Regions from separate parts of the Kocuria sp. CPCC 205235 genome, predicted to be linked through region 2. Evidence: predicted binding sites of a transcription regulator. Region 2 holds the regulator's gene; the other holds the start of a gene.
The links. Region 2 encodes LexA, which represses DNA repair genes until DNA is damaged. Its sites were predicted from a motif close to TCGAACANNTGTTCGA; they were not measured.
Positions count from the first base shown of each region.

Region 1: RF638_RS07945 (DUF6504 family protein) is a predicted target of LexA. The motif match lies at 5,073-5,088, and genes of this name have one in related genera.

Region 1 is NZ_JAVKPR010000008.1:124,670-133,693, forward strand. Features, by position in the region: gene RF638_RS07930 (hypothetical protein) at 1-258, opposite strand, end outside; gene RF638_RS07935 (metallophosphoesterase) at 204-1,043, opposite strand; gene RF638_RS07940 (DNA polymerase III subunit alpha) at 1,139-4,651, opposite strand; gene RF638_RS07945 (DUF6504 family protein) at 4,683-5,048, opposite strand; gene RF638_RS07950 (MFS transporter) at 5,276-6,568, opposite strand; gene mtnC (acireductone synthase) at 6,605-7,369, opposite strand; SAM riboswitch class IV at 7,567-7,685, shown strand; gene RF638_RS07960 (MFS transporter) at 7,733-9,024, shown strand, end outside.
Region 2 is NZ_JAVKPR010000003.1:29,677-38,700, forward strand. Features, by position in the region: gene RF638_RS03015 (hypothetical protein) at 37-198, opposite strand; gene hisH (imidazole glycerol phosphate synthase subunit HisH) at 195-920, opposite strand; gene hisB (imidazoleglycerol-phosphate dehydratase HisB) at 917-1,534, opposite strand; gene RF638_RS03030 (histidinol-phosphate transaminase) at 1,652-2,755, opposite strand; gene RF638_RS03035 (LysM peptidoglycan-binding domain-containing protein) at 2,793-3,152, opposite strand; gene lexA (transcriptional repressor LexA) at 3,460-4,209, shown strand; gene RF638_RS03045 (ATP-dependent DNA helicase) at 4,374-6,434, opposite strand; gene hflX (GTPase HflX) at 6,437-8,086, opposite strand; gene RF638_RS03055 (class I SAM-dependent methyltransferase) at 8,173-8,796, shown strand; gene dapF (diaminopimelate epimerase) at 8,930-9,024, opposite strand, start outside.

The DNA.
Region 1 (9,024 bases), on a different contig from region 2:
GTTGAGGCCGTACGTGCCGAAGCCCGTGCCCGGGCCGTAGCCGAGTTCGATGCCGAAGTAGTTGCCCATGTACGTGTTGATGTGGTCGTGGCCGCAGTACATGCCCAGGATGTCGCCGCGCTCCTTGGCCGCGGCGTAGATACCGGAGTTGATCATGCCGGTGTAGACGTTCTCGTGCTTCTCCCCCACGATGCCGTGGCGTTTCACCGCGGCGGCGTGACCGTCGTCGTCCGAGCTGAACTGCTGGCCGTACCACATGTGGTGGTGCTCCCACGTGGGGATGTGGAAGTACATGAGGCCCGGGATCTTCTTCCCGTAGCGGCGCTCGGTCTCCGCGGAGAGGTCGTTGTACCAGCGGATCTGCTGGGGCGGATCCAGTCGTAGCCCATGAGCCCCTCGCGGTCCTGACCGCCGGGCTTGTCCTCCGCGTACCGGCCGGAATCCAGCAGCCAGACGGCGAAGGCCGGAGCGTTGCCGCGGGAGCCGCGGATCAGCAGCTGCGCGTTGGAGGAACCGAAGACCTTCTGGTCGTCACCGGGGTTGAGGTTGTGCTGGTACTGGCGCACGAACTCCACTAGCTGCGGCTCGTACATGCCGGTGCCGTTGTCCTCGGTGGAGTCCTCGTCGTGGTTGCCGAACGTCACGGCCCATTTGATGCCCCGGGATTCCATGGGCATGACCACGTTGTTGATGGCCTGTTTGACCTCGCGGTTGGTGCGCGGGGACCCGTTAATCACGTCGCCGTTGATCAGGGCGAACTGCGGCTTCTCCCGGTCCAGGACCTTGCCCATGAACTCGAGGGTGCGGCGATCGGTGCGCGGGCCGTCCTGGGTGTCGTTGAACTGGACAATCTTGAACGCGCCGTTCTTACCGAAGGACAGCGGCATCTGGCCGTGGCCGCGACCTCGGCCGCGGTGTTGAGCCACCGTGGCCGGTGCTGCCTGGGCGGCGACGGGTGCGGCGCTCAGCACCCCGGCGGCCGCGAGCGCGCTGCCTCCGGTGATCAGGTTCCGGCGGCTGGGACGAGGGGTGTTCTCGGACATGTCGTGCTCCTGGTGTGAGGAATTCCTGGCCGCCGTGGGCGGCTGATGATTCACACCGTAGGGAGGTTGCGTTAAGAGGTTGTGACCTGGGGTTTTCATGCAGGTGCACGGCTGGGTTTGGGTTGGGAACCCAGCACGGTGGCTGGGTCGGGCAGAGTTTCGGGATGGGCCATGTCCCAGGCCTGTACCGCTTGCACTCCAATGCCCCGGGGTCCGGTGCGGCGGGTGTGGCCGTGGACCAGCAGCATGGTGGGTGCGAACAGCACGGGTCCGGACAGGGCCTGCGCCTCGTCGAAGAAGGTGCAGTCCACCGCGCCGGAACCGTCATCCACGGAAATGAACACCACGCGCTTCCCGCTGCGCATGGGCGGGGTCATGGTGGACACGCGCACCCCGGCCACCACTACTTCGGTGCCGTTGCGCAGTCCCAGCAGGTCTTCCGCACGGGTGACCCCGTAGGAGCGCAGGAGAGCGGTGTGGCCGTCCATGAGGTGGGCGGAGACTTCGATGTTCATGGTGTCCAGTTCCGCGCGCACCTTCTCCTCGGTGCTGGGTTCGGGTTGTTCCGGCGGCAGCCCGGTCAGTTCCAGGTCCCCCAGCGGAAGGGCCAGTTGTCCGGGACCGGGTTGTCCCTTGGCAGAGGCGCTGCGAGAGGCGGCTGGTTGATCGGCTCGCCGGGTCAAGTGGGTCACCAGGTCGGTGCGGGAGGCGCGAGCGCCCGAGGTGTTCAGGAGACTGTCCAGGGCCCCGGCCGTGGCCAGTCGCTGCAGACTCCGCCGAGAGGGTCTGGCCCGGGTGCGCACATCCGTAAGCGTGGAGTAGGGCTGACCGGCCACGATCCGTTCGATTTCCGCGCCGCTGATCCCGGTGATGCTGGTGAGGGACATCCGGATCCCCCAGGACCCACCACGGGTGTAGGGGATTCCCTCGTCCAGGTCCCCGGATTCCACGGTGCCGGGCCGGGCGGTCACGGGTTCGATGCGGTGATGATCCACGCTGTGGTTGATGTCCGGACCGAGTACGGGGATGCCCATGCGCCGGGCCTCCCCCACGAGCAACCGAGCGGGGTACATACCCGGGTCGTGTTCCCAGACCCCGGCCATGAAGGCCTCCGGGTGATGGGTCTTCAACCACGCGGACTGATAGGTGGGTACGGCAAAGGCCACACCGTGGGCCTTGCAGAAACCGAAGCTTCCGAACGCATGCAGGATCTCCCACACCTTCTCCACGGTTTCCGCGTCGTAGCCTCGGGCCCGTGCCCCGCTGCGGAAGGCGTCCTCCACGCGCTGTTCGGTCTCCGAGCCGAGCCTGCGCCGCCATTCGTCTGCGGTGGCCAGTCCGCAACCGGTCATCCGGTCCATCATCCGCATGATCTGTTCGTGGTAGACGGCCACCCCGCGGGTTTCCTTGAGGATGTCCACCAGGTCCGGGTGGGGGTACTCGGGGGTGCTCCAGCCGTGGCGGGAGTTGAGGTAGGGGCGCACCATGGACGCCTGCATGGGCCCTGGGCGGAACAGGGAGATGTCCACGATCAGGTCGTTGAACTCCTCCGGGCCCATGGTCCCGATCAGTTCGCGCTGCCCCGGGGATTCGATCTGGAAACACCCCAGCGTGTGGGTGGAGCTGATGAGCCGGAACGTGTCCGGGTCATCGCGGGGCATGGCGTCCAGGTCCAGGGCGGGGCGGTCCGGCTCCATGCGGGCCACCTCCTGAACCGCATAGGCCAGGGTGGATTGCATGCGCACGCCCAGGATGTCGAGTTTGATGAGGCCCATGGGATCCATGTCGTGCTTGTCGAACTGGGACATGGGCAGCCCGATCCCGCTGGCCTGCACAGGCGTGCGGTGCAGCAGGGTGGCGTCCGAGAGGATCACCCCGCACGGGTGCATGGAAATGTGGCGCGGCAACCGGTCCAGGCGTTCGGTCAGATCCACCAGGAGATCCAGCTGCCGGTTGGCCTTGAGGTCATCGGCCAGCCGGGTCAGCTCCGGGCGCTGCGCAATTTCCTCGCGCAGGGTGGCCCCGGGGACCCGCCACAACTGGGCCGCGATGTGGTCCACGAGTTCCTGTTCCAACCCCAGTGCAAGCCCGGCATCCCGCACGGCACCCCTGGAGCGGTAGGCGTTCTGCATGCTCATGAGCGTGACCCGACTGCTACCGAAGCGTTGGAAGATCTCGTGATAGATCCGGTGCCGCTCCGCGCTCTCCATGTCGATGTCGATATCCGGCAGACTGCTGCGCCGCGGGGACAGGAAGCGCTCGAAGACCAGGTCGTACTCGAGCGGATCCACCGGAGAGATCCCCAACAGGTGCACCACCAGGGACGAGACCGCCGAACCTCGGGCCGCGTGCCGAACCTTCAGCTGGGTCATCAATTCGGAGACCTCCGAGACGGTCAGGAAGTATCCGGCGAATCCCAGCTGCGCAATCACGTCCAGCTCCCGGTCCATCCGCGAGCGCAGCGATTCCCCGCTCAGTCCGGGGACCGTGCGGTCCCAGTTCTCGTGGGAGTGGAAGCGCTCCAATCCGGTGTAGCAGCGGGTTCTGAGTTGGGTGTTGGGGTTCCCGGTGAGACCGATGACGGAGGCTTCCGGAATCACCGGCTGGCCCACTCGCAGGTCCGTGACGGGGTCCTGGCTGCAACGTTCGGCCAGTCGGTAGGTGTCCGCGAGCAGGTGCGCGGCCCCGGTGGCCCCGAGGTCCGCGGCCGCCGAGATCTCGTGGGCGAGCCGGGTCATCTCCGCGGTGTTCTTGAGCCACCCCTGCCCCGTGGGTTGCAGCACCCCGGGATCCGAGCCGGCCAATTCCTCCAGGGACATGAGGGTGCGGGCCGCGTCCAGTACGTCTGCGGTGACGGCCTGGCCGGGGTGGGCGTAGCGCACGGCGTTGGTGAGGATCACCGGCAGCCCGGCCTCGCGCCCCACGGTGAGCATCCGCACGGCGTGACCGGTGCTGAGGGTGCTGCCCTGCGGTGCCAGGTGGGTTGCGGTCTCCACGGTGAGACACCCGGCCGGTAGGACACGCTTCCATGCGCGCAGGGCCGTGCGGGCCGCCCGGTAACGACGCCGGGCCAACAGCGATCCCACGTCCGAATCCGGGCCCACGAGCACCACCAGTCCGGGAGTTCCCCCGGCCGCCGCGCGATGCACGTGGCGGGCGATCTGGTCCCGGGTCAACCCGATGGGGCGGGCTGCATGATGATCGTGGTTCCGATGGGCCGCGGACACCAGCCGGCACAGCGCCGCGTACCCGGCTCCCCCGTTACCCCCGGTGGCCAACACCACCACGCGCCCGATCACCCGAGCCGGCGGCACCGTGCTGCGCCCGTGTCGACCGTGCTGGCCTTGCCGGCCGGCGGCGGCGCGAGTGTGTTTCCCCGCCGACGCCGCCACCGGACCCAACAACGCCAGGTCCACTCCCAGCACGGGAGCCACACCGTGCTGCTGACAGGCCAGCACGTGCTTGACCACCCCGTACAACCCGTCCCTGTCGGTGCACGCCAGGACCTGCGCCCCGTAGGACGCCGCCACCTGCGCGAGCTCGTGGGGGCGAGCCACACCGTAGTGCGCGCTGTAAGCGGAAGCCACGCGCAAATGAGGGAAATGCATACCTCATATTCGAAAGTTTGTTCGATCAATGTCAAACCGCCTGGTCAGCCACGAGCCACCATTGGCCGGTGATCTCGTGGCGCACCAATTCCAGAGTGCGAGGTATCACGGCCCCGCGTTGCGCCGCCTGGACACGCCAGTGCTGCCGGTCCACCACGGACTGCCCGCTTTCCCGCGGAACTCGCTCTTCCAGCTGCCACCAGCGGCGACGTTCGTACCAGCGCTGCGGTGGGGCCGTAATGCGGTGAAGTCTGCCCCGGAACACCAACTCGCACGGGGCACCCGACTCATCGCAGTGCACCTCGCAGGGTTGCCCCCACCCCTCATCGATCCGCACCGCATCGTGCGTCTCGCTCCACGTGAGGTCCGTGTGTTCTACCGCAGTCAGTACCGTCATGACTCGATCACTCTCCCGGTGTATTCGAAACTTTATTCGAGTACTGTGAGAGTGCCAAGGGTCGCTGACACGCATAAGCGGCCCGCCACGGGATGACCCGGGAAGGCCCCCGGGGCAGCACCGGAAGAACCCAGAAACGGCGACGTCGCCCGGCCGAGGGGACCGAGCGACGTCGTCGTGACTGTGAAGTGCCGACCGCGAGGTCGTGACTGTGAAGGAGCGCGTGGTTATGAGGTGTAGCGGCCCGGCTTGCCCAGCAGCACGCCCACCACCGAGATCACGCAGCACGCCATGAGGAAGAGTGCTGCGGCCCAGGTCTGTCCGCCGGCGGCGGTGATCAGGGTGGCCGCGATGAGCGGGGTGAATCCCGCCACGATGGCACCGTTGGCCTCACGTGCCAGGGCGATGCCGCTGAAGCGTTCGGCGGCGGGGAACAAGCCCGCCAGGTAGGCGCCCTGGGAACCGGAGGTGCAAGCGATCACCGCACCGTAGCCCACGGAAATGGCGACGGTCGCAGCCATCGCGCTGCCCGAGGACAGCGCCGCGAACAGCGGGAACGCACCCACCGCACCCAGCAGCGAGCCGAAGGCCAACACCTTATGGGCACCGAACCGGTCGGCGGCCAAGCCACCCAGCGGGGTGGCCAGCACGCCGCACACGGATCCGATGATCACCGCGGTCAACGCCGATCCCCGATCCATGCCCACGGCCGGTGAGGTCATGAAGGACAGGGAGAACACGGCCAGGATGTAGTTGAGCGCGTTGTGCCCGGTGATCGCGAAGAACCCCACGACCACCGCGCGCCAGTGCTCGCGTATCAGGGCCACCACGGGCACCCTGCGGCGTTCCCCACGCTGTTTGGCGGCGTGGAGCGCGGCCAGGTATTCGGGGCTCTCCTCAAGCTTGACGCGGATGAAGATGGCCAGGGCGAACAGCACCGCCGAGGCCAGGAACGGCAAGCGCCACGCCCAATCCAACAGCACCTGATCACCCAGAGACGCCGTCCACAGAAACGCGCCGGTGGCCAGCACAATGCCGGCCGGGGGCGCGGCGAGCACGAGCGACGTCATCAGTCCACGACGCCGCGGCGGGGCGAACTCCGCAACCAGGGTCATGGCCCCGGCCAACTCGGCACCGGCCCCCATGCCCTGCAGCAGACGCAGGAGCACCAGGAACACCGGGGCGGCCACGCCGATCGCGGCGTAGGTGGGCAACAGGCCGATGCCCACCGTGGCCACGCCCATCAGAATCACGGTGAGCAACATGGCCGGGCGGCGACCGTAGCGGTCCCCCAGGTGACCGACCAGCACACCACCCAGCGGGCGCGCCACGAAGCCCACCGCGAAGGTCGCGAACGCGGCCAAGGAAGCACCGGAGTCCATTCCCGCGAAGAAGAGCGGGCCAATGATCAGCCCGGCGGCCGTGCCGTACAAGGCGTAGTCATACCACTCGATGAGTGTTCCGGCCACGGCAGCGAAAAGTGCGCGCCCGGCCCCGGGGCGCATGGTGGTCTTGTTCACGGTGAAAGCTATCCCGTCTGAAATCTCCCGATCGCGCTAGCGGGACGCATAGCGACGGATGAACCGTACCTGATTCAAGCGCTGGATCTCGGGATGATCCCCCACGCCGGCGTCGTAGAACTGGTCACCGGGGCGGCGCACTCCCACGGTGTTCCACCCGGCTTGACGGGCTGCGTCCAGGGCCTCCACCTGGTCGGAGAAGAACAAGAACTTCTCACGCGGTTTGCCCAGCGCCTCGGCCACGTCGTGGGTGATGTTACGGAACGAACTCACCTCGTGTTTGGCGCCGGCCGATTCCAGGGAGAAGTGTCCCTTGATCAGTGGAATCAGGTTGCCCTCGGGCGAATGGCTGAACCAGGCACGTTGGGCGGGCAACGTGCCGTTGGAGAAGATGAACACCGGAATCGACTGCTCGGACCAGGTCCGCAAGGCGGGAATCGCGTCCTCGAAGAACGGCGAGACGAACTCCCCGGCGGCGAAGCCCTCCTGCCAGATCAACGCGTGCATCGTGCGCAGCGGGGCCGGCATCTGACCCTCATCCATCCAGGCTTCCAGCACACCGGTGAGATCCTCGGCGGTGGCCGAACTGTCCAGGCCGGCCAAATCGATGATCTGTCGGCGAGCGCGGGCGACCTCAGGTTTGTGGGAATACTCCTCGAAATAGCCGGTGAAGCGTTTACGGGAATAGGGGTAGAGCTCATCCCGGACGTACCACGTGGAGGAGAGGGTACCTTCGATGTCGACCACGATGACCTCGGGTCGGTCGAGCACCAGTGCATTGGCGGCGGCGGGCTCAGGCATGGTCGGCTCCCTGTGTTCTTTCGACAACGGTGTCTGCCCCGGCAACCCGGGGAATAGGCCCATTCTAGGCACCGGGGACGGGCGGAAACAGGAGGACGCACCCCTCGCGAGCCATCCCGAGAGGCATCCTCGGGGCGGTCACAAATCTTCATCATTTGTGGTGCTCAACGATCGTGTGGTTAGGTTCACGCGACAAGAATCACGAGTTCCGGTGCGAAGCCCTGGCTGGCCGGACGGCAACCCTCAGACGCTGTCGTGGGGTGCCCCAGGTGATGATTCGGCCCGTGATCAGTACCGGTACGGGCAAGGACGGCGTCCGGCTCACCAAACATTCTTCCGTGGCGCCCCGTCATGAGGAGTGTCATGGCCCCCGCCACCGCCCCGGTGCCCACGGTCACCGATTCATCATCAGCCCAGCGGACCCAACCCGCCACGGATCACGCGCTCGCGAGCGTGGGATCCGCAGTGCGTGACAAGAAGCGCGTGCTCGCCGCGTCCTTCGTGGGCACGACCATCGAATGGTACGACTTCTACCTCTACGGTGCCGCCGCAGCCCTGGTGTTCAGTCACTATTTCTTCCCGCAGGGTTCGGGCGTGGGCTCGATCATTGCCTCGTTCGCGACCTTCGCCATTGCGTTCTTCTTCCGGCCCCTGGGCGGCATCATTGCCGGGCACCTGGGTGACCGGATCGGCCGCAAGGCCCTGTTGGTCGCGTCCCTGTTGATCATGGGCGTGGCCACCACGGTGATCGGGCTGCTGCCGGGCTTCTCGCAGATCGGCTGGTTCGCCGTGGCCCTGCTCGTTGCCTGCCGCATTGCCCAAGGGTTGTCCGCCGGCATGGAGTGGGGAGGTTCCGCGGTGCTCTCCGTGGAACACGCACCCAAGGGGTTGCGCGGACTGTTCGGTTCCTTCACGCAGGTGGGTTCGGCGGCCGGCATGCTCTTGGCCACCGCGTTCTTCGCGATCATGCAGGGCGTCACCACCGCCGAGCAGTTCCAGGCGTGGGGCTGGCGCGTACCCTTCCTGTTCTCCGCAGTGCTCGTGATCATCGGCCTGATCATCCGCGCCGGCATCGAGGACGCCGAGGAGTTCCAAGAGGTCAAGCGCGAAAAGGCCGCCGCGACGTCGCCCGTGCGTGAGGTGCTCACCCAGCACACCCGCGGCGTGATCGTCTGCATCGGTCAACGCATGATCCAGCCGGCCATCTTCTCCATCCTCACCGTCTACACGCTCACCTACGTGACGCAGCAGCGCGGCGCGAGTCAGTGGGTCATGATCTCCATCCTGATCGCCGCCGCCGTGGGCCTGGTGGGCGGCCCGTTCTGGGGCTGGCTCTCCGACCGCGTGGGACGCCGCCGCATCTCCATCATTGCCGCGGCCGCCATCGGCGTGTTCGTGTGGCCCTACTTCTACTACCTGGACCACGGGCCGCTGGCCTTGCTGCCGCTGGTGTACCTGATCGGCATGGCCGTGCTGCATGACAGCATCTACGGCCCTCAGGCCGCTCTGTTCGCCGAGCAGTTCCCCACCCACCTGCGCTACTCCGGGGTGTCCCTGGGTTACCAGGTGGGCACCATTCTCTCCGGCGGTCTGACCCCCATGATCGCCGCGTGGCTCGTGGCCACCGGCGGCTCTCCGTGGCTGCTGTGCGGCTA
Region 2 (9,024 bases):
GCACGAAAGATGCCGCGACCCACGCCGCGGCGGGAACTACACGGACGTGAACCAGGAATACGCGCCGTAAATGATCAGCGCCAAGGCAATGGCCGCCAAGAGCAACACCGACCACAGCGGTTTCTTCTGTTGCTTGAACGAAATGGCACCACCGGCGAAGAACGCCCCCAGCACCATGGTCAGCATGGAGAAGGTCACTTTTCGACCTCCGCGCCCCGCGCCGGCATACGGTCCGCCATGCGGCCGGTGCGCGGCAGCGTGCTGAGCCAATTGCGCAACAGGGCAATGCCTGCGGCCGAGGACTTCTCCGGGTGGAACTGCGTCGCACTCAGCGCGCCGTTCTCCACCGCCGCAACGAACGGGCCACCGTGCTCGGACCACGTGACGCCCGGTGCCTTCATGCGCTCAATGGTCTGATCGAAATTCCAGTCCTGCACACCGTAGGAGTGCACGAAGTAGAAGCGCTCGTTCTCAATGCCCTTGAAGAGGATCGAATCCTGCGGCGGTTCCACAGTGTTCCAACCCATGTGGGGTACCACGGGTGCGTTCAGGCGCTCCACGGTTCCGGGCCACTGGGCCAAGCCTTCCGAACGTTCACCGTGTTCGACACCCTCATCGAACATGACCTGCAGGCCCACGCAGATGCCCAGAACGGGTCGGCCGCCGCTGAGGCGACGGTCGATGAGTCGGGGAGCCTGAACGGAGCGCAGTCCATCCATGACCGCTGCGAAGGCACCCACGCCGGGGACGACGAGCCCGTCGGCATCCATCACGTCCTGCGGATCGGCGCTGAGCTTCACGCGTGCTCCTGCGGCCTCCAGTGCGCGCACGGCCGAGTGCACATTGCCTGCGCCGTAATCGAGAACGACGACGCACGGGGCCTGTTCGGTCTCGGTCACCTGTTCGTTACCGGGGTTCACAAAGCTCCCTTGGTGGACGGGATGGTGTCAGCCATGCGGGCATCGCGTTCCACGGCCTCGCGCAGTGCGCGGGCCAGTGCCTTGAACTGCGCTTCCACGATGTGGTGCGGGTCCCGACCGCGAATGACATCGATGTGCAGGCACAGCTGGGCGTGGTAGGCGAAGGACTCGAACACGTGGCGAGTCATCGAGCCGGTGAAGTGACCGCCGATCAAGTGGTACTGCTGGCCTTCGGGTTCGCCTGTGTGCACCACGTACGGTCGGCCGGACACGTCCACGACCGCCGAGGCCAACGCCTCGTCCAACGGGACGGTGGCCTGACCGAAGCGACGGATGCCTCGCTTGTCACCGAGCGCCTTCAGGAACGCGTCACCGAGCACGATGGCGGTGTCCTCGACCGTGTGGTGCACGTCGATGTCGGTGTCCCCGTGGGCCTGAACGTTGAGGTCGATCAGGGAGTGCTTGGACAGCGCCGTCAACATGTGGTTGTAGAAGGGCACGGTGGTCTCGATGTTGGACTGACCGGTGCCGTCCAGGTTCAGTTCCACGCGGACAGTGGATTCACTGGTTACGCGTTCCACCACGGCCGTACGAGGTGAGTTGGTTGGGGACATCACGGGGTGTAACTCCTCGAATTCTGCGTGCGCCTGCCGGAAACAGCGGCGCTCTTCAGTCTAATGCGCGGGCCTGCCGGGCCCGCAGGATGACGGGTGGATGACTCCACCCGCGGATTACTTCTGCTGCAGGTAGTTCTCCACTGCGGCCAGGAATGCGGTGGTTTCGTCCTCGGTGCCTGCGGTCACGCGCAGGTGGCCGGCGATTCCGACGTCGCGCACCAGAACGCCCTGATCCAACAGGTTCTGCCACATCTGCTGGGCGTTCTCCATGCCCCCGTAGAACACGAAGTTGGAATCAGATTCGGCCGGTTCCAGACCCAGGCGCTTGAGGTCGTCGACAATTCGGTCGCGCTGCATCTTGATGTCTTCTACGGTGCTCAACAGGACATCGCTGTGTTCGAGCGCCGCAAGGGCGGTCGCCTGGCTGACGGCGGAGAGGTGATAGGGCAACCGGACCAAACGGATGGCATCCGTGACCTCGGGGGCCGCGGCGAAATAGCCCAAACGGGCACCGGCCAGCGCAAAGGCCTTGCTCATGGTGCGGGTGACGATCAAGCGAGGGCGACCCTCGAGCAGTGTGAGCGCTGAAGGAGTGCCGAATCGGGCGAACTCCGCGTAGGCCTCATCCACGATGACCATGGAGTTGGATTCTTCCGCGGCCTCGTACACGGCTTCGACCACGTCCAGGCCAAGCGCAGTGCCGGTTGGATTATTCGGCGAGCACAGAATGACCACATCGGGCTTGTGCTCACGTACTTGCTTCGCGGCGGACTCAGCCGTCAAAGTGAAATCTTCCGCGCGCTGACCCGCGATGAACTTGGTTCCCGTCCCGGAGGCCAGCAAGGGGTACATCGAATAGGTCGGCACGAAGGTGAGGACCGAACGTCCGGGGCCACCAAATGTCTGCAGAATCTGCTGCAGGATCTCGTTGGAACCGTTGGCTGCCCAGAGGTTGTCGGCGGTCAGTCCGTGGTCCAGGTATGCGGCCAATGCCGTGCGAAGTTCCGTGAATTCCCGATCCGGATAGCGATTGAGCTGACCTGCGGCCCGCGAAACACGGTCGGTGATGGCGTCCACCACGGGCTGGGGAACGGGGTGCGTGTTCTCGTTCGTGTTCAAGGCAACCGCAACATCAAGTTGGGGTGCGCCGTACGGGGACATGCCCCGCAGGTTCTCACGGAGGGGCAGGGCTTCTAGGCGATCGAGATTTTGGCTCACTCCCCTAGCTTAAGCGCCGAGCAGGCCTTCACACGATTCAGCGTGCGGGGATCTCCAGCAGCTGACCGGCGGACAGTTCCGAGGATGCCAGTCCGTTGAGCTCCACGATGTCGTCCATGACCTCACGGGTGTCGCGCTGCGGGTCCGCTGCGTAAGCGATCTCCCACAGGGACTGATCGGACTGGACGGTCACGGAGTGGGTTACGGGTTCGCCCACGGGATCGGTATTGGCCTGAACCGTGGAGGGAAGCAGGAAGATGACCGCAACCACCAGCAGTGCGGCGGCACCCGTAATGAGCGGCAGTCCGATGAAGACGAACCGTCCGCGACGGGTCAGGTTGAGCTTGGGCGCGCGAGTGAAGCTTTGGGCGCTGGTGGGCAAGATATGTGTGGTCATGGCAACCTCCTGGTGAACTTTCCGGTGACCGCGGGATGAAGCGGCAGGGTGTTCGAACCCTTTCCCCGGCGTTAGAACACGTTTTCGAATATCTGCGTTAAGTTCTAGCACGGGTGTACGAACCTTGTCGAGAGAAAAATCGAACATGTGTTTGAGTCCTCACTCTTGGCGCACTAGTCTTGAAGCAACGTCCGTACTAGTTGACCGAACGTCACTGACACGCATAAGCGGCAGGATTGAACTCGACGGGTACGGAGTACGTCGCGGTTGACCCCGCGGTCGGAAAACGGTGAAAGGACCCCAACTCGTGAGCACACCTTCCCCCTCCGGTTCGGAGTCCCAGCGACCCCAGCGGCCACTGACCGCGCGTCAGCGAACCATCCTGGGGGCGGTGCAGCGAGCCATCGGTGAGCGCGGTTATCCCCCGTCGATGCGTGAAATCGGCGATATTGTGGGCCTCGCCTCGCTATCGAGCGTGACCCACCAATTGGGCCAGCTCGAGAAGCTTGGCTATATCCGCCGAGACCCTCGGCGCCCTCGGGCCATGGAAGTTCTGCGCCCGCTCTCGGAGGCCGAACTGGCTCGGGAACTGGGCGAGCCAGAACCGGCCGAGCAGTCTCCGAAGGCTTCGGACGGCACACTGCACAACGTCACGCAGTTGCCCACCACCAGCCCGGATGACTCCATGGCTTCGGTGCCCCTGGTCGGACGAATCGCGGCCGGTGGCCCCATTACGGCAGAGCAGTCGGTCGAAGACGTGTTCTCACTTCCGCGCGAGTTCGTCGGTCACGGTGACCTGTTCATGCTCAAGGTGTCCGGTGATTCGATGATCGACGCCGCTATCTGTGACGGTGACTGGGTCGTGGTGCGCCAGCAGAACACCGCGCTCAACGGTGACATCGTGGCGGCCCTGCTCGATGACGAGGCTACGGTCAAGACCTTCCGCCAGCGTGACGGTCACACCTGGCTACTGCCGCAGAACACCCAGTACGAGCCCATCCTGGGCGATCACGCCACGGTGATGGGCAAGGTTGTATCGGTTTTCCGGTCCCTCTGACGGATCCTCCATTAGCCACTCACCATGAAAGAACCGGCCCGTAGGTGAATTCACCTACCGGGCCGGTTTCCGTTCGGGGGTTCACCAAAAGGAAACGGCTCCCAGCGACTGCAGGATCACGTTCCGCCCGTGTCTGAACGTCATCTCCCCATGCTGCTGCGGAACTACTGCGAGCTGCTGAGCCGCTTCAGTGCACCCAGCACCTTGGTCTTGTCCGCGGTGGGCCACAACGGCGGCAGTGACTTGGTCAGGAAGGTTCCGTATCGCGCCGTCGCCAATCGCGAATCGAGCACGGCAACCACACCGCGGTCGTTGCTGGAACGGATCAGGCGTCCCGCACCCTGGGCAAGCTTCACCGCGGCGTGAGTCGCGGACACGGCCATGAAGCCGTTACCACCGGCACGTTCGATGGCCCTGGTCCGGGCGGTCCCCAGTGGATCATCAGGCCGCGGGAACGGAATGCGGTCGATGACCACCAAGCGACACGAATTCCCGGGCACGTCCACGCCCTGCCACAGGCTCATGGTCCCGAAAAGACTGGCGGTGGGGTCGTCCGTGAAGTCCTTCACCAGCGACGGCAGGGACGCCTCCCCCTGGCAGAGGATCTCAGTGTCGATCAGTTCGCGCAGTTTCTCGGTTGCCTCTTCCGCTGCGCGGCGGGACGAGAACAGCCCCAGGGCACCACCGTTGGAGGCCTTGAGCAGTTCGGCCAATTCAGCCAACTGCTCCGAGGACACGCCCCGGCCCGGCTTGGGTAGGTGCCTGGCCACGTACAGGATTCCCTGCTTGGGGTAGTTGAACGGGCTTCCCACGTCCACGCCGCGCCACGGCGGAGCGCCCGCACCCTGCAGACCGAGGGCACCGGCCACGGACGAGAACGATGACCCCACGGCCAACGTGGCAGAAGTCAGCACGACCGTGCGGCCGTCGAAGAGTCCTTCTCGCAGCGCGCCCGCCACGCTGAGCGGAGCGATATTGAGGGTTGCCGGTTCACCGGCATCCGGTGACACGTAGCCGGAGGACTGCTCCCAACGCCCCACACGGGAGATCCACAGGACATCGTGATCCGTGTTGGCCGTGAGCAGGCGATCAGCGGTGTCGAGAATCTCGGACAACCGTGACCGCGCCGCATGACGGCCCGCGTCCTCCGCGTTGGAGTCACCCTTGGTCGCGCTCAATCCGGCACGTGCGGCGTCCTGCACTCCCCGCACGGCGTAGACCTGCTCTTCGGTGAATCCTCGCGGCAGCAGTCCGTTCGGATCGCCGTTGAAAGCTCGGTCGAAGGCATCCGCAGCCTTGTCCAGGTCCTCGTGCGGGGCCGCGGTGTGTTTACGCACGCCGCTCGCCGCCGCGCGTACCGCGGCACCGGACAACGCACCGGTGACGGCCCCCGTGACCCGGTCCTGCAGTTCGTGAGCCTCGTCCACGACCACCACGTCGTGTTCGGGCAGCACGGCCAACCCCTCGAAGGCGTTGATGGCCAGCAGCGCGTGGTTGGTGATCACCACGTCCGCTTCGCCCGCGGCCAACCGTGCTTTCTCGGCAAAGCATTCCTCGATCAGCGGGCATTTGCGCCCGATGCACTCACGAGCGGTCACGGAGACCTGACGCCAGGCTGCATCGGAAACGCCGGGCTGCACGTCGTCCCGGTCCCCGGTCTCTGTGGACTCGACCCATTCGCGCAACCGCTTGACCTGCTGGCCCAACTTACCCACGGCCGTCTCCCCGCCACGAGCGGAACCGGCCGGTTCAGCGAGATTGAACAGAGCGGCGTCGTCATCGGTGGGGTACCCACCGCCGATCTTGTGCAGGCACGCGTAATTGGAGCGGCCCTTGAGCAGGGCCACGTTGGGCCGGTGCTCCAGGTGCTCCTCGACCGCATCCAATACCCGCGGCACGTCGCGACCGGTCACCTGCGACTGCAACGCCAAAGTCGCGGTCGAAATGATCACGGGTTTATCTGCGGTTTGGGCGTGCTCGAACACCGGAACCAGGTAGGCCAGGGATTTACCCGTGCCCGTACCCGCCTGAACCAAGAGGTGTTTGCGGGTGTCCAGGGCCTCGGCTACCTTGGCCGCCATGAACCGCTGCCCGTCGCGCCTCTGCCCGCCCATGGCGGTCACGGCGGCGTCGAGGAGCTCGAGCGAATCCTTGGCTCCGGGCAGGGTTTCGGGCCGAAGGTCCGAAATGTCCCGCCCGGTCTCGTCAATGAACGGGTCTGCCATACCTATGCGGTGTCCGCGCCGTTTTCGTCCGGCTGCGCATCTTCCGCCGACGCCGCTCCAAGCCGGTACTCCTCGAGTTCCGCCACGAGGCTTCCCCGGACGCGCACGCGCAAGCGCGTGCCGTCCTCGGTGTGCTCCGTGCTCAGAATCTCGGCGTCCTGGGCATGTAGTCGCGAGACGACTTCACCGTGGACATAGGGAATCAGCAGGTCCAGCTCGTGATCCGGGCGCGGGATCGCCCGAGAGATCAGCTGCTTGAGTTCTTCGATGCCCTCACCCGTGCGAGCCGAGACGGCAACCGAAGGGCTCTCATGGTTGAGGAGACGACCCAGCACCACGGGATCTGCGACATCTGCCTTGTTGAGCGCCACTAATTCCGGGATGTCGGTCGCCCCCACGTCCGTGAGAACATCGCGGACGGCCTTGAGTTGACCCTCGGGGTCCGGGTGAGAGGCATCCACCACGTGGACGATCACGTCCGCGTCCGCCACTTCTTCCAGCGTGGAGCGGAAGGCTTCGACCAACTGAGTGGGCAGCGAACGCACAAAACCCACGGTGTCCGAGAGCGTGTAGCCGATACCGTCCGGGGTTTCCGCCTTGCGCACGGTGGGATCCAGCGTGGCGAACAGCGCGTTCTCCACGAGCACACCGGCGTCCGTGAGGCGGTTGAGCAGCGACGACTTCCCGGCGTTGGTGTAGCCGGCAATGGCCACGGACGGCACCGAGAAACGTTTGCGGTTGAGCCGCTTGGTTTCACGGGCCGGCTTCATTGCTTCGATCTCGCGGCGCAGTTTAGCCATGCGCTGGCGGATCCTGCGTCGGTCGAGTTCGATCTTGGTTTCACCGGGGCCACGCGAGCCAATGCCTTCACCGGCAGCGGCACGGCCACCGGCTTGGCGGGACAGCGACTCACCCCAACCACGGAGGCGAGGGAGCATGTATTCCAGCTGTGCCAGTTCGACCTGCGCCTTGCCCTCTTTGGACTTGGCGTGTTGGGCGAAGATATCCAGGATCAGACCGGTGCGGTCGATGACCTTGACCTTGACCACGTCTTCCAGGGCACGACGCTGGGACGGCGCGAGTTCGGCATCGACGACCACGGTGTCCGCCCCGGTTGCCGCGACCACGTCCCGGAGTTCCATGGCCTTGCCCGAGCCCAGGTAGGTTCCAGGATCCGGGTTCACACGGCGCTGGAGCATTCCGTCCATGACCTCGGAACCGGCGGTCTCTGCGAGCGCGGCGAGTTCCCGGAGTGAATTCTCCGCGTCAGCCAGGGTTCCGGCGGACCACAGGCCGGCGAGCACCACGCGTTCCAGGCGGAGCTGACGGTATTCGACCTCGGTGACGTCTTCGAGTTCGGTGGAGAGACCGGCGACACGGCGCAGTGCATGACGTTCGGCAAGGTCTTGTTGCTCGCCGTCGGCGTCGGAGAACTGCGGATCCTCGTCGAGAAGTTCGCGCGCGCGGCCCAGGGGGTCGCGGCGCTGTTCGGTGGCATCCTGAGCGCCGTCGCGGAAAATGGTGGGTTCCTTCTGCGCGTGGGCGCGAGCCAGAACCCTGGCGACGACGTCTTCGAGATCGGCGCCCGAGGGTTCCCCCGGTGTCACCGACGCGCGGTGCTGGGAGTCTTCGGGGCGGTGAGATTCAGTCATAATTCCTTGATCTGCAAGCTGCTGGTAATTCGTTCAGTCTATCGCTGCACCCCGACACGGAGCGCTGAGCGATAGCATGTGGAGCCATGGCCCCAGAACCGCACAGTGCGCATTACTTTGTGACCGATCCGTCCCTGCCGGAGAAGCCCCGGCAGATTTCAGTGGACCTGCGTGGTCGCGAAGTGCGAGTTCAGACCGCCGCCGGAGTGTTCTCCCCCGGTGATCTGGACAAGGGAACCGCCGCACTCTTGCGCAACGTTCCCGATCCGACCGGCCGTCATTTCTTGGATATTGGTTGTGGCTGGGGTCCGTTGACCCTGGCCATGGGATTGGCCGATCCGGAGGCCACGGTAACGGCGGTCGATGTCAATGACCGCAGTCTTGACCTCACCCGCCGAAACGCCGAGGCTCACGGACTGTCCCACGTGGAGACCTTCCGCCCCGAGGACGTTCCCCAGGATCGCCAGTTCGACACCGTGTGGTCCAACCCGCCCATTCGCGTGGGCAAGGAAGCACTGCACGAGATTCTGCTGACGTGGCTGCCCCGACTGGCACCGGGCGGCACCGCCTGGTTGGTGGTTCAGAAGAACCTGGGCGGAGATTCACTGCAGCGCTGGCTCGGCACGGTCCTGGACGCCGAGGAGTTCACGATCGAACGCGCTGCCACGGACAAGGGCTTCCGGATCCTCACGGTAGAACGCGCGCGATAGCGCGGGCATTCCCGGCCATAGTCCCGCAGCTCGGGACCGGCCTCGAGAGCCGGCACAGATCTTTGCGACCTAGGACCGACGCGGTGAGCCGGGCCCAGTCCGACATCCCGGGGCCTCCGGATGGTGGAGCCCGTTATGCAAGGACGGCTCGGGCCACCACGCGAGTCGGTCCAGCCAGCACCACGTGCTCGGTGCCGTCGGTTGCGGGCACGAAGGTCACGGACAGCA